Regions from separate parts of the Bradyrhizobium sp. B039 genome, predicted to be linked through region 1. Evidence: riboswitches for the same ligand, from Rfam matches in the RefSeq annotation. Region 1 holds a riboswitch; the other holds the start of a gene.

Region 1 (7,209 bases):
AGCCCGCCTCCCTTGATGCGCAGCCCGCCCTCAACATCCTGCGAGGTCTGGGTCTTGAGCTGGAAGGTTTGCGGGATCGGCGCGAAGGTAAAGGGATCGAAGGACGGCCCCGACGACACACGCTCATCGACATCCGGCGTGCGGAATGCGCGCGCAGCGCGGCCGAACAGCGAGACCATGTCATTGAGGCGATGCTCGGCACCGAGATGCAGCGCGTATTGGGTCTCGTCGCTCCTGAGCGGGAGCGCGCCGATGTCGGTGTTGAACGGAGCTGCGGCGTCAAAATGATCGCGCGCCGAGAGACTGACGTTCTGCACCCGCACGCCATAGGAGACGTCCGTCGCCGGCGCCACACCCAATGCGTGCTGAAAATAGCCCGCAACCGTCTGCTGCCTGAGATCGTAATTGTGCCAGGGCGCGAGCCCCTGGCCGGCGCCGCGGTTCTGCTGAAAGCTCGCATCGTAATAATCGAGGCCGGTCAGCAGTTGCGACGGCATCCCCAGCAGCAAGCCCTTCACGCTGAGCCGCGGCGTGATCGACCATGTCGTCAGATCGGCATCGACATAGGTGGACGTGAACAACGCGGGAACCGGCGCTGGGCCGGAGAAGAACGCGCTCTGCTGCTTCTTGTCGCGCACACCGCCGTCCACGATGAGATCGATGCCGTTGGCCAGCGTCTTCGTGAAGCCGGCCGTCGCGCCAAAGCCCTGCTGGTTGGCGTAGTTGAAGGGTGTGCTGGTGCCCCGTCGGTTGGTCGCGAGTTCGTCGACGCCGATGGACGGATCGACGGTGCGGCCGCCCGGCAATCGCAGCTCCTGATTGTCGCCGGTAACGGTGACGAAAGCAGTCAGGTCTGATGTCGTGTAGTTCAGGTTGCCGACGCCATTCTCCTGGACAAGGCGATTGTTGTCGCGGTAGCCGTCTGTCTTGACGGCATTGCCGTAGAACGAGGTCGACCACGGACCGGAATTGAGCGACGTCGAGACATTGCCAAGCCTGGTGTCGAACGAGCCGAAGCCGGCCTCGATGCGCGCGGCAACGGGCGGCCCGCCGACGCCGTTCCTGGTGACGATGTTGATCACGCCGCCGACCGCATTGTCCCCATAGAGCACCGCGCCGGCATTGCCGCGCGTGATCTCGATACGCTCAATGGAATTGAGCGGGACAGTGGAGAGGTCCACCTGCGCGATGTCGATGTCGTTCAGCCGCCGTCCGTTGATCAGCACCAGCGAATTGGCAGTGGCAAACGCGCCGAAGCCGCGCAGGTCGACGCTGGTCTTCGCGCCGATCTGGCCGCCATAGAGCGTTGTGATCTGGGCACCCGGGACTTGCGTCGCGATGATCTCGGCAAGCGTCTGCGAGGGCGCATGTGCGATATCCGCGGCCGTGATGACGGTCGTGGCGGCCCCGACGATGCCTCCGTTGCTGGCGACCGCCTCGCCGCCGGAGCCGGACGAGCCGGCGCCATTGCCTGCCGGCGCTCCACTCGGGGCTCGCCGCCTCGCCGTGTCGCCGTCGCCGATCGCCCTGGCGCGTGTACGGTTCTGATCGTCGGGCCTGGTCACTTCGACCGGCGGCAGCTGCTCGGTGGCGGCTTGCTGCGCGAAAGCTGTGGGGAGATCGATCGCATGGAGGAAAACGGCAGCAACGATACCGGCGCGAAGGCGCCTGGCGGCAGAGACAATACGGGACACAGTTGTAACCTCGGCATGACGTCAGTGGCACGTCACAGCGAACGAGGCTTTACGGCGGAGCAATCGATTGCTCCGGTGAAGCTAATGCCTGTACTCCCCGACCGACATCTTCGCGTGTGACCACGGCTGACGGCAGGTCTCCTGGCTCGCGGGTCGTTACCTTACGTCGCCTTCCCAGGACCGAGATTCCCAGTGGCATATGACGAAAGATTCACCGCTTACAGTTGCGGGGGCAGCCGTGGCGTTGGGACAATCCCGGCGTTGGGACAATCTCGTACCACGTTCCCTTTTGATCTCCGTGCGGAGAACCGTCACCGATCAATCTACGAGGCGGCCGTACGGAGAGTCAATCGACCGGTTGAACGATGAGCTGCAAACGCGAGGCAAACACAATCAGTCAGGCTTCGGCACCGCGCGCGTCGTGACCACCGCCCGCTCACCGGCATCGACAAGCTGACCGATGCCGGTTCGGCCCGCGAGCGCGCAGCGGACGATGTTCTCGGCGACCGACCTGCGGAACCCATGATCCTCGCCCCTGGGCCGATTGCGGCAAATCCGATCCAGCGCCAGCTTCATGTTGATCCGTGTACGGGTGTCGAAATGCGCGCTGATCATTCGCCCGGCCTCGATACGTGATGTTGGGGCGGAAACGTCCGACGATCGCCCGGGTTCCGAAAGGGGATCGCGCAATAGAGCGGCCGCCTACGCCCGCCCTCTCTGGCGCTGTGCCTGAGCCCAGGCCACCGTGACGTCGCGCGGCGGGATGTCGATGCGCCGGATCGGCGTCAATTCGCCCGAGGCGGAGATGATCGCGGTCTCCTCGCGGCGACAGCGCGGACACACGAAGCGGACCTCGCTCGGGGACGTCGACCAGCTCGAGCGTTTGACGTTGGCCGCCATCGGCCACGCGTCGCACTGCGAGCACGACACCAGAAACCGGCCGGGATCGAGCATACCCATTCCATCCGACTCCGCGTCCTGCCTGCTCCTACCAATGATTATGTCAGGTGAATCGTTCCGGTGCCCCGACACCGTCAACCCCTCAATGCCCAAGGGGCCGGCGATCCCGGCCCCCAAGCTTCTGCAAACCGCTGGCCGCTCAGTGCGCGCCCTTGAGCGTGCAGGACGTGGTGCAGGTGACCGTGTTGCCATGGTCGCACGCCTTGCAGGCGGCCACGCACTGGTTCATGTCGCGGGGGTTGTAGGAGCTGTAGTTCCGCACCGGGCAGGCTGCGGTCGAGCCGGTGATGTCCTGCTCCTGGTTGCAGGCCGCCGCCATGAGCGCGAGGATGAGGACCGCAAGCAGACGCATGGGATTGCCCCGAAAAAGCACCGGCAAAGCAACATCAGCGAGACACGTTGCATTGCAGCGAGTCCCGGCATTCCCACTGCGAGCCATCGCGAATCGCGACGCTCGCTCCCATCAAAGGATGCGTGCCAAATGTTAAGAACGGATTGCAGCCGCCTTCAGGCCGCAGCGCTGGTCGCGACCGCAGCCCGCGTCTCGCGCGCAAGCTGATAATAGTGCTCGGCGAGCTTGAGATAGAATTCGCGCTTGGTGCTGTCGGTGGCGAGCTTGGCGATCAGCTCGCATTCGGCCGTGAGCGTCTCGAACCGTTCCAGCCTGTCCTCAAGTTCTGTCATCGGCGTGTCCCCATCAAACGCCTCAAGGACGATCAACCTAAGCCTGGGAAATAGGTCACGGCGAACATCGTTATCGAGTAGAAACAATTTTTCCCGCGGCGGCTTACTTCTGCTCCAGCCGCCAGGCACCGTCCCACCTCTCGTCCGGCGGATTGACCTCGAACTGCGCGATGCGGGCGAGCAGCGCGCGCGAGGGACCGTCGCCGGGGACGGCTTCGAGCGCCGCGTTGAAGGCGGCGCGGGCCTCGTCGAAGCGGCGGGCGCGATAGGCGGCAAGACCTTCGGCATAGTGCGTGCGCAAGCTGTCCTGCGCGGCGGTGAGCACGCCGGCCCTCGCCATCACCTCGAAGATCGCCTGGGGCGCGCTCTGGCCGGCGACCGCGAGACGATCGATCTCGCGCAATTCGAGGCGCTCACCGACCGCATCCGCCGTCGCCTGCGAGATCAGGATGCGGGTGCCGTAGACCTTGTTGACGGCCTCGAGCCGCGAAGCGAGGTTCACGGCATCGCCCATCACGGTGAAGCTCATCATCAGCTCGGAGCCGATGCTGCCGGTGAGGACCTCGCCGGTGGCGATGCCGATGCGCAGGTCGCAGGGCACGGGCATGGCGCGGATGCCGAGCAGATCGGGCAATTGCTTCTGCAGCGCGGGCACCTGGTCGGTCATGTCGATGGCGGCACAGCCGGCAAGAAGTGCCGGCTCATCCTCCTCGATGAAGGGCGGGCCCCAATAGGCCATGATGGCATCGCCGATATATTTGTCGATGACGCCGCGATTGCTCCTGATCGGGGCCGACATCACCGTAAAATAGTGGTTCATCACCTTGACGAGGCCGCGCGGGGTCATGCCCTCGCTCATCGAGGTGAAGCCGCTCATGTCGCAGAACATGATGGTCATCACCCGGCGCTGGCCGTCGATGGCGACCTCGGGCCGTTCGATCAGGCCCTGCACCACCTTGGGATCGATGTAGCGGCCAAACGTCTCGCGGATGCGCTCGTTGTGGCGCAACTGCTCGATCATGCGGTTGAAGGCGGCCGCGAGCTCGCCGATCTCGTCCTGGGTCGAGACGGCGATGGTCTTGTCGAACCGCCCCGCCTCGACCTCGCGGGTGCCGGCCAGCAACAGCCGCACCGGCCGCGTGATGCCGCCGGACACCAGCAGCGCGAAGGCAAATCCGACGATCGCGGCGAGCAGGGTCACGATGCCCGACACGATGATGGCCTGGCGCTGGTGGCTCATCACCTGCGATGTCGAAGCGAAGACCTGTGTCAGCATGTCGGCACGGATCGCATCGAACTTCCGATTGAACTGGTCGCGGATGGCGTCGATATGTTCCAGCGTGCCGCGGGCTTCTGCCATCTGCTTGGCGTCGACCTGCTTGAGCAGCTTTGCGTGGTCCTCGTTCAGGTCGCGGCGCAGCTCGGTGACGGCCGTCTCGATGCGGATCTCGATCCGCGCCAGCGCGGCATTGTCGGACGGCGTCCTCGGGTCGTCGATGATCGCGTTGATGAGCTTGCGTGCGCCCTCGGCCTCCTCCTCGATCTTGCGGTCCGCTTCCTCGAACTCGCGCAGGCGCGCCGCATAGGCCTCCTCGTCCGAGGACGCCTGCATCTTCATCATGACCATGCGCCGCAGCGCCACCGACCGCTCCAGCGAGCGGATATTGGCGCGCGCCAGATCGCCATAGGCCGGGATGTAGCGGTTGGTCAGCTCGTCCAGGAGGACGCCGACCTGGCTCGACATCACCATCGACAGGATCGAGGTGACCAGCATCAGGACGATCAATCCGAGGGCGATGCCGACGATCTTGCGCCGGATCGACTGGTTGAAAATCGGCATAGGTGCGGGGCAAAGGCTGAAAGGACGGGTCAGGGAACTCAATACACCGGATTTCAGCCCGGGAATACGCGCAATCTGGCCCTTCACGGCGCCCTGGACCGTGCGCAACCGTCGCCGGAGCCTTATTCGTTAACAAAGGTTAAAGAGCCTATTCTATTCCCCGTTGCAAGAGTTCCCGCCTTCCATCCGTATTTTGCCGCATTGTTGCGACAGCGTGACAAATGCGAAACGATGCCGTGGCATCGTTTTCGGCGTCACTTTGATTCTCGAGCCGCATGTCGTCGCGGACTTTGGTTTGTACTGGTTTCGCAGGGGGGACCACGGAATGAACCAGTGCCTACGCTCGCTCGCGTGTGTCGTTGCCGTGGCCGCCTTGGCTCTCCTTCCGACGGAGCTGGCGGCGAAAAGCAGTAACAAACCGTCCGCGTCGAAGAAGACGCATGAGGCGAAAGCCGGCAAGCAGCGCCACGCCGCGGCGAAATCGCGCCATGGCAAGCACGCCGAGGCGAAGCGCAAGCCGAAGAAGCAGGACGACGAGCCGTCAGACAAGCCGGCAGCGCCGCCGCTGACCGGCGACCTCGCCGCGCTGAAGGACGCGATCGATCTCGCGCGCAAGGGCAAGACCGATGACGCGAGCGCGGCGCGCGACCGCATCGCTGATCCCGCCGGGCAGAAGCTCGCCGACTGGTTCATGCTGCGCCATTCCGAGAGTACCGCGAATTTCAAGCGCTATGCCGCCTTCCTCGCCGTCAATCCTGACTGGCCGAGCAGCGCGCTTTTGCGCCGGCGCGCCGAGGCGCGGCTGTGGCAGGAGAAGACCGACGCGGCCACCGTGCACAAATTCACCATGGACCGCCCGAGCAGCGCCAAGGGCAAGTTCGCGCTCGCCCGCGTGCTGCTCACTGAAGGCGACAGCGACAGGGCCGCGCGGCTCGTCCGCGAGGCCTGGCGCACGGACGAATTGTCGGAGCGCAGCGAGGAAGATTCCTACGAGGCGTTCCGCGATCTCCTCACCGCGGACGACCACCGCGCCCGCATGGACAAGCGGCTCGGCGCCAAGGACTATGCCGGCGCAAGGCGCGCGGCAAAACGGCTCGGCGAGGATGCGCTCGCGATCGTCAAGGCCTGCGCCGCCGTCACCGGCAAGGCCAACAAGGCCAAGGACTATCTCGATGACGTTTCGACCGAGGCGCGCCGCGATCTCGGCTATGTGCTGTGCCGCGCGCAATGGCATCTCCAGAAGGACCGCATCGACGATGCGGCCGAGGTGATTTTGGCCGCCGCACCCGACGCCATGGCGGCGCAGGACACCGACGCCTGGTGGCGCGAGCGCCGTTTGCTCGCGCGAAAACTGCTCGACCAGGGCAAGTTCAAGACCGCTTACGACGTGGTGCGCGCTGCGGCCGTGCCGGCGATGGAGGTCTACCGCGTCGACTACCACTTCATGTGCGGCTGGATCGCGCTGCGCTATCTCGACGATCCCAGGACGGCGATGATGCACTTCGCCGCGATCGACGAAGGCTCGGCCAATCCACTCGCGCTGTCGCGCGCCCATTACTGGCGCGGCCGTGCCGCGGAAGCGATGGGGGCGCCGGCCGATGCGCGCCAGAGCTATCAAGCGGCGGCGCGCTACCCGACCGCCTATTACGGTCAGCTCGCCCGCGCCAAGCTCGGCCTCGACCGCATCGAGCTGCGCCCGCCCTCGCCCGTGCTGGCCGCAGCCGACCCGCAAGCCCTGGACGAGCGCGTGCGCGCGGCCGACATGCTCTATGGCATCGGCGAGCGCGACACGGTGTTCTACTACGCCGAGGATCTTGCCAAGGAGAGCACCGACGTCGCCGCGCTCGAAGGCCTCGGCGAGCTGGCCGGACAGCGCAACGATGCCCGCGTGATGCTGGAGGTGGGCAAGTCGGCGCTGGCGCGCGGGCTCGCGCTCGACCACTACGCCTTCCCGACCATCGGCATCCCCGAGCACAAGCAGGTCGCACCCGCGATCGAGACCAGCGTGATCTATTCGGTGGCGCGCACCGA
Region 2 (7,209 bases), 1.6 Mb from region 1:
GGAAGGGCAGCGGCGCTTCGGGCGGATCGACGAAGCGCAGTGTGTAGGCGTGCTGCGGTTTATTCCCGAACGGCGCGATGTGCTGGCGGCCGATGGCGAGGAACACGTTTGCCGGCGACTCGGGCAGAGCGGCGACCGCTGCATCGACGTCGCCGACCTCGATCCAGTTGTCACCGGGTGTTTTAGCCCAGGGGGTGCGTTCGAGCGCGATCAACGGCGTGCCGGTTTCCGCGCATGCCGCGACGGCGTTGCGGCTCATCTCGGCAGCGAAAGGATGCGTCGCGTCGATCACATGCGTGATGCCTTCACGGCGAATGTAATCGGCAAGGCCGCTCAGGCCGCCGAAGCCGCCGATGCGGGTCGGCAGCGGCTGGTCGGCAGGCGCACGGGTGCGGCCGCCATAGGAATAGACGGCATCCATGCCGGTGCGCGCGATCTCCGCCGCGAGCTGGCTCGCATCGCTCGTTCCGCCCAGAATGAGGGCGCGTGTCATGGCTGATCCCTGGCTGACCATCATCGGTATCGGCGAAGATGGCCTTGCCGGGCTGTCGGACGCAAGCCGAAAGGCGCTGCGTGAGGCCGAAACTGTCTTCGGCGGCGAGCGTCATCTCGCGCTTGCCGGTGTGACCGGGCGCGGCCACCCGTGGCCGGTGCCGTTCGATGCGGAGGCCGTGCTCAGCCGCCGCGGCCGGCCGACCGCGGTGCTGGCCTCCGGCGATCCGTTCTGGCACGGCGCCGGCGCAAGCCTTGCCGAGAAGCTTGAGGCGGGTGAGTGGGTCGCACATTCTGCGCCGTCGACATTCTCGCTCGCCGCTGCGCGGCTCGGCTGGCGTCTTGAATCCGTCGTCTGCCTCGGTCTCCACGCCGCGCCCTTCGAGCGCCTCGTGCCACACCTTGCGCCTGGCGCGCGCATCATTTGCCTCGTGCGTGACGGCAAGGCCGCAGGCGACCTTGCAAAGTGGCTGAGCGAGCGCGGATGGGGCGCCTCGGCATTCTGGACTCTCGCCGCGCTCGGCGGGCCACGCGAAAGCATTGCGGAACATCGTGCCGATGGTTTTACTGGCGATCTCGCCGGAAACCTGGTCGCGGTGGCCGTGGAGGCGAAGGGAGCTCGGGGCATTCCTCGCAGCTCGGGACTTCCCGACGATCTCTTCGCTCATGACGGCCAGATCACCAAGCGGCCGGTGCGTGCGCTCGCGATTTCTGCGCTGGCACCACGCCCGGGCGAACGGTTGTGGGATATCGGCGCCGGATCGGGTTCGATCTCGGTCGAGTGGGCGCTTTGCGGCGGGACGGCGACGGCAATCGAGATGCGCGAAGATCGCGCCGCGAATATCCGCAGCAATGCGGCGGCGTTCGGATTGGCGCATCGGATCGCTGTTGTCACGGGCCGTGCGCCAGAGGCTCTCGCCGGGCTGGACGCGCCGGATGCGGTCTTCTTCGGCGGCGGTCTCGATAGCGCGATGTTCGATGCCATCTGGTCGCGCATCGGGGCAGGCACACGGCTCGTTGCGCATGCGGTGACGCTGGAGACGGAAGCGCTGCTTGGCGAACTGCACCAGCGCCACGGCGGCGAGTTGATGCGGGTCGAGATCGCCCATGCCGGCCCGCTCGGCCGCTACCGATCCTGGGAAGCGGCGCGTCCCGTGGTGCAGTGGAGTGCGGTCCGATGAAGGTCGCCGGGCTCGGATTCAGGCAGGATGTCACGCTGGCCTCGTTGCGTGAGGCGCTGCTGGCGGCGGGCGGCGCTGAAGACCTTGCGGCGGTGGCGACCGTCAGCGACAAGGCCGATGTAGAAGCGCTGCAGCAGCTCGCGCGCGAATGCGGTGTGCCGATCAGGGCGGTGTCGCCCGAGGTGCTGGCCGGCATCGACACGCCGACGCAGTCCAGGCTCATCGCGGAAAAGTTCGGGACCGGATCGGTCGCCGAAGCCGCGGCGCTCGCCGCGGCCGGCCCTCGCGCCCGATTGATTGCGACCCGGGTGATTTCGCAGGACCGTACCGCGACGGCCGCGATCGCGGAAGGAGACGGTGCATGACGGTGCATTTCATCGGCGCCGGGCCGGGTGCTCCCGATCTGCTGACGTTGCGCGGACGCGACCTGATCGCCGCCTGTCCGGTCTGCCTCTATGCCGGCTCGCTGGTGCCTGAGGGCGTGCTGGCGCATTGCCCGCCGGGCGCGCACATCGTCAACACCGCGCCGTTGTCGCTTGACGAGATCATCGCGGAGATCGCCGCCGCGCATGCGGACGGCAAGGACATCGCGCGGCTGCATTCCGGCGATCTCTCGATCTGGTCGGCGATGGGCGAGCAGCTCCGCCGTCTCCGTACGCTTGACATTCCCTTCACCGTGACGCCCGGCGTTCCGTCTTTCTCGGCCGCCGCCGCGGCACTCGAGGTGGAGCTGACTTTGCCGGGGCTCGCTCAGACCGTGGTGCTGACGCGCACGCCGGGCCGCGCCAGTGCGATGCCCGAAGGGGAGAAGCTCGCCGCCTTCGCTGCGACCGGTGCGACACTCGCCATCCATCTGTCGATCCATCTGCTCGACCAGGTGATTGCGGAGCTGCTGCCTCACTACGGCGCGGATTGCCCGGTCGCCATCGTCTGGCGCGCGAGCTGGCCGGACCAGTGCATCGTCCGCGCCACGCTTGCGACGCTCGATGCCGCCGTCGGCGCCGAGATGGAACGCACCGCGCTCATTCTCGTCGGCAAGACGCTTGGCGCCGCGGATTTCGACGAGAGCCGCCTCTATGCCGCCGACTACGACCGCCGCTATCGGCCGGTCGGCGCCGAGCCGCGCTTTCCGGAGGCCTCCTGATGCCGGCAGGGCTCGTCATCTCCGCGCCTGCCTCCGGTGTCGGCAAGACGACGCTGACGCTGGCGCTCGCGCGCGCCTGGCGCAATCGCGGACTGAACGTGCAGTGCTTCAAGAGCGGGCCCGACTATATTGATCCCGCCTTCCATGCCGCTGCGACGGGCCGCGCTTCCGTCAACGTCGATAGCTGGGCGATGGATCGCGGGGGAATCGCGCATCTCGTCGGCCGCGGCGCCGACGCCGATGTCGTGCTTGCCGAGGGCTCGATGGGTCTGTTCGACGGCGTCGCCGCGCGTGGCGTCTCCGGCACAGGCGCCACCGCCGACATTGCGGAGATGCTGGGTTGGCCGGTGCTGCTGGTGATAGATCCCTCGGGACAGGCGCAGACGGCGGCGGCGATCGCTGCGGGCCTTCGCGACTACCGCCCGGGCGTGCGCCTTGCCGGCGTCGTGCTCAATCGCGTCGCCAGCCCGCGCCATGAAGACCTCGTACGGCGCGCGCTTGACGACGCCGGCATCGCCGTGTTCGGCGCGCTGCCGCGCCATGCCGAGATCAGCCTGCCGAAGCGGCATCTCGGCCTGGTGCAGGCCGAGGAGCAGGCGGAGATCGGAAAACTGATCGACGAGGCCGCGCGTTTCGTCGCCGAGCATGTCGATCTCGATGCGGTGCTGCAATCGGCGGCCGCCTGGGCGCCGCAACCCGCTGCGAACGGTCTGAACGTGACGCCGCCCGGGCAGCGCATTGCGCTTGCCCGCGATGCGGCATTCTCGTTCGTCTATCCGCATATGCTGGAAGCCTGGCGCGCGGCGGGTGCCGACATCTCGACCTTCTCGCCGCTTGCCGATGAGGCGCCCGACGCGAGCGCCGATGTCTGCTGGCTGCCCGGCGGCTATCCCGAGCTTCATGCCGGGAAGATCGCGGCCAACGCGCGCTTTCGCAGCGGCTTGCGCGCCTTCGCCGAGACACGACCGGTGCACGGTGAATGCGGAGGCTATATGGTGCTCGGAACCGCTTTGACCGACGCCGACGGTGTCCGCCATGAGATGGCGGGCCTGCTCGGCCTGGAGACGAGCTTTGCCAAACGCCGCATGCATCTGGGCTATCGTCTCGCCGAACTCGCCGCACCGATGCCGGGACATAGCCCCGGCGCGCGCCTGCGCGGCCACGAATTCCACTATTCGACGATTGCCGCCCAGCCCGACATGCCGCTCGCGGTGGTGCACGACGCGACCGGTGCGGTCATCGCCGAGACCGGTTCGCGCCGAGGCAATGCCACCGGCACGTTCTTCCATCTGATCGCGGAGGACCGGTGAGCGGTTTTGTCTCCTTCATCTCCGCCGGTCCCGGCGACCCCGAGCTTCTCACGCTCAAGGGTGCCGCGCGGCTGCGCGAGGCCGATGTCGTGCTTTATGACGACCTCGCGTCCGGCGCGATTCTCGATCTCGCCCGTCCCGGCGCCAATCTCGTTGCGGTCGGGAAACGGGCCGGGCGGCCCTCGACCAAGCAGCATCACGTCAACCGCCTGCTGGTCGATTATGCCGCGACTGGCGCGCGCGTGGTGCGGTTGAAGTCGGGCGACGCCGGCATCTTCGGACGGCTCGAGGAGGAGCTCGAAACGCTGCGCGCGGCCGGCATCGGCTACGAGATCGTTCCCGGCGTCACTTCGGCCTGCGTGGCCGCTGCGCAAGCCGGCATGCCCCTGACGCGGCGCCACACCTCGCGCCGGGTGCAGTTCGTGACCGGAGCCGACGTCACCGGCGAGCTGCCGCAAAACCTGAACTGGGCGGCGCTGGCCGATCCGGAGGCGACCACCGTGGTCTATATGGGCCGCCGCACCTTTCCGGCGCTTGCCGCAAAATTGATCGCGCACGGCCTCGCGCCGACCACCCCGGCGCTGTTCGCCGAATCCCTCGGCCGCCCCGACGAGCGGCTGGTCCGCACCACGATTGCCGAGCTTGCCGAGCAGCTTGCGCGGGGCGGGGCTGCCTCGACGGCCGCCGTGATCCTGTTCGGCGCACTGGCGGGAGAATACCCGTCATGACGGCGACCGCCGCCGTTCGGCCCTTGACGCAGGCTGCGTGAAAGGGGCACACAGGACAAGCATGGTGCTCGAGGTGGCGCAAAGCGCCGGAGCATAATCGGGAATGGGGATGGGCGGACCCAGTTGCGGCGCCCAAAACCCCAGCCGCCCCCGCGACTGTAAGCGGTGAGGGGCTCCGAACCGCCACTGGATCGCAAGGTCCGGGAAGGCCGGAGATCCCCAGTGAACCGCGAGCCAGGAGACCGGCCGTGCATGTTTTGAGGCCAAGGCCGTCGGGTGTGACGGCAGGAAAGGACTGAGCCATGCATATCGAACCCGGGATCGTGACGGGCGCCAAGCTCGTGTTGAGTTACGCAACCGGCATCGCCGCAGGCGGCGTTGCGCTGAAGCTCGCGGCCGAGACCGTGCGCGAACAGGGCATCACGTCGTTCGCGGCGCGGACCCTCGCCACCACCGGCCTCGTCTTCACCTTCTTCGAGATCTTGCCGCACTTCCCGGTCGGCGTGTCCGAGGTGCACTTCATCCTCGGCTCGACCTTGTTCCTGCTGTTCGGTGCTGCCCCCGCGGCCTTCGGCCTCGCGCTCGGCCTGCTGTTCCAGGGCGTGCTCTTCGAGCCGGCCGACCTGCCGCAATACGGCATGAACGTCACCACGCTGCTGGTGCCGCTGTTCGCGATCCAGGCGATCGCCACGCGGATCATTGCCCGCAACACCGCCTATGTCGATCTCAGGTATCGCCAGGCGCTGGCGCTTTCGACGACCTATCAGGCCGGCGTCATCGGCTGGGTGGCGTTCTGGGCGCTCTATGGCTCCGGTTTTGCTATGACCAACCTCGTCAACATCGCGACCTTCGCGGCCTCCTATGCGCTCGTCATCGTGATCGAGCCGCTGGCCGATCTCGCCGTGCTGGCGCTGGCGAAGTCGCTGCGCGGCGTCACCGCGCCCGGCCTCGTCACCCCGCGCCTGCACAACGCGGCCTGAGAGACAAGCGAAAGGGCGGCCGTGATGGCCGCCCTTCGCGAACGCGATGCTCACGCTCTCCCTGATAGGCATCGGTTGCGGCGATCCCGAGCAGCTCACGCACGCCGCGACCCGCGCCATCAACGCGGCCGATCTCGTCCTGATCCCGCGCAAGGGGAGCGCAAAGTCCGATCTCGCCGATCTCAGGCGGACGATCTGCGCGGATGTGCTGACCAGCGACAAGACGCGCATCGCCGAGTTCGATCTTCCCGTGCGCGACGCAGGCGAGGCGGACTACCGCAAGGGCGTCGACGATTGGCACGATGCGGTCGCCGCGAAATGGTCGCAGACCATCACGAGCCATCTCGAAGGGGATGGCAGGGTCGCGCTGCTAATCTGGGGCGATCCGTCGCTCTACGATTCCTCGCTGCGTATTGCGCGCCGGCTCGATCCCTTGCCGACAATCGAGGTCATCCCCGGTATCACGTCGATCCAGGCGTTGTGCGCGGCGCATGCGCTGCCGCTCAACGACATCGGCGAGCCCTTTCTGGTCACGACAGGCCGCCGCTTGCGTGAAGGCGGCTGGCCGGTAAGCGCAGACACCGTGGTCGTGATGCTCGATGGCGGCACGGCGTTTCAGTCGCTCGATCCGGCCGGGCTCCAGATCTGGTGGGGTGCCTATCTCGGCATGCCCGATCAGATCATCATGTCCGGCGCGCTGGCCGAGGTGGGCCCGCGCATCGCCGCGCTGCGGCAGGAGGCGCGCGAGCGGCACGGCTGGATCATGGACTGCTACATTCTCAAGCGCAGGCCGTAAGCGAGGCAGCATGCTCCCCGAATGGGTCTACCATAAGTGCCCCGAAATCTCCGCGGTCCATCGCGAGGCGGCGATCGTGCGGCAGGCGCAACTGACGAAGCCGACCGGCGCGCTCGGCCGGCTCGAGCAGCTCGCGATCGAGCTCGCGGGCCTGCAAGCGACCGAGCAGCCACGCGCGGCACGCGTGCCGATCATCATCTTCGCGGGCGACCACGGCATCGTTGCGCAAGGCGTGTCGGCCTATCCGCAAGCCGTGACCATCGCGATGATGGCGAACTTCGCCTCGGGCGGCGCCGCGATCTCGGTGCTGGCGCGTGAGTTGGGTTCGCACCTGGAAGTCGTTGACGCCGGCACGCTGGCGCAAGACGAGATGATAGGCATCGTCACCGACAAGCCGCGCAGCGGCACGCGCGATTTCAGCGTCGAGGCTGCGCTCACGCCTGCAGAGCTGGCCTTCGCCTTCGAGGCCGGCGAGCGTGCGGTTGCGCGCGCGGCAGCCGGCCAGCCCGATCTTCTGATCTTCGGCGAGATGGGCATCGGCAACACCACGACCTCGGCGGCGATCGCGGCGAGTCTGC

What was found. Region 1 has a riboswitch for cobalamin ahead of AAFG50_RS22660 (TonB-dependent receptor). Riboswitches for the same ligand answer to the same signal wherever they lie in the genome.
Region 2: it holds a riboswitch for cobalamin, as region 1 does, so the genes downstream of both, AAFG50_RS15210 (energy-coupling factor ABC transporter permease) here and AAFG50_RS22660 (TonB-dependent receptor) in region 1, are expected to answer to the same signal.

Annotation. Positions count from the first base shown of each region.
Region 1 covers NZ_CP152416.1:4,849,161-4,856,369, forward strand. Annotated here, with positions in the region: gene AAFG50_RS22660 (TonB-dependent receptor) at 1-1,694, opposite strand, end outside; cobalamin riboswitch at 1,808-2,022, opposite strand; gene AAFG50_RS22665 (hypothetical protein) at 2,088-2,309, opposite strand; gene AAFG50_RS22670 (hypothetical protein) at 2,397-2,654, opposite strand; gene AAFG50_RS22675 (hypothetical protein) at 2,794-3,006, opposite strand; gene AAFG50_RS22680 (hypothetical protein) at 3,162-3,338, opposite strand; gene AAFG50_RS22685 (adenylate/guanylate cyclase domain-containing protein) at 3,442-5,178, opposite strand; gene AAFG50_RS22690 (lytic transglycosylase domain-containing protein) at 5,504-7,209, shown strand, end outside.
Region 2 covers NZ_CP152416.1:3,260,737-3,267,945, forward strand. Annotated here, with positions in the region: gene AAFG50_RS15180 (cobalt-precorrin-6A reductase) at 1-493, opposite strand, end outside; gene AAFG50_RS15185 (bifunctional cobalt-precorrin-7 (C(5))-methyltransferase/cobalt-precorrin-6B (C(15))-methyltransferase) at 492-1,673, shown strand; gene AAFG50_RS15190 (cobalamin biosynthesis protein) at 1,670-2,038, shown strand; gene cobM (precorrin-4 C(11)-methyltransferase) at 2,035-2,817, shown strand; gene AAFG50_RS15200 (cobyrinate a,c-diamide synthase) at 2,817-4,127, shown strand; gene cobA (uroporphyrinogen-III C-methyltransferase) at 4,124-4,855, shown strand; cobalamin riboswitch at 4,910-5,121, shown strand; gene AAFG50_RS15210 (energy-coupling factor ABC transporter permease) at 5,158-5,835, shown strand; gene cobF (precorrin-6A synthase (deacetylating)) at 5,882-6,631, shown strand; gene cobT (nicotinate-nucleotide--dimethylbenzimidazole phosphoribosyltransferase) at 6,642-7,209, shown strand, end outside.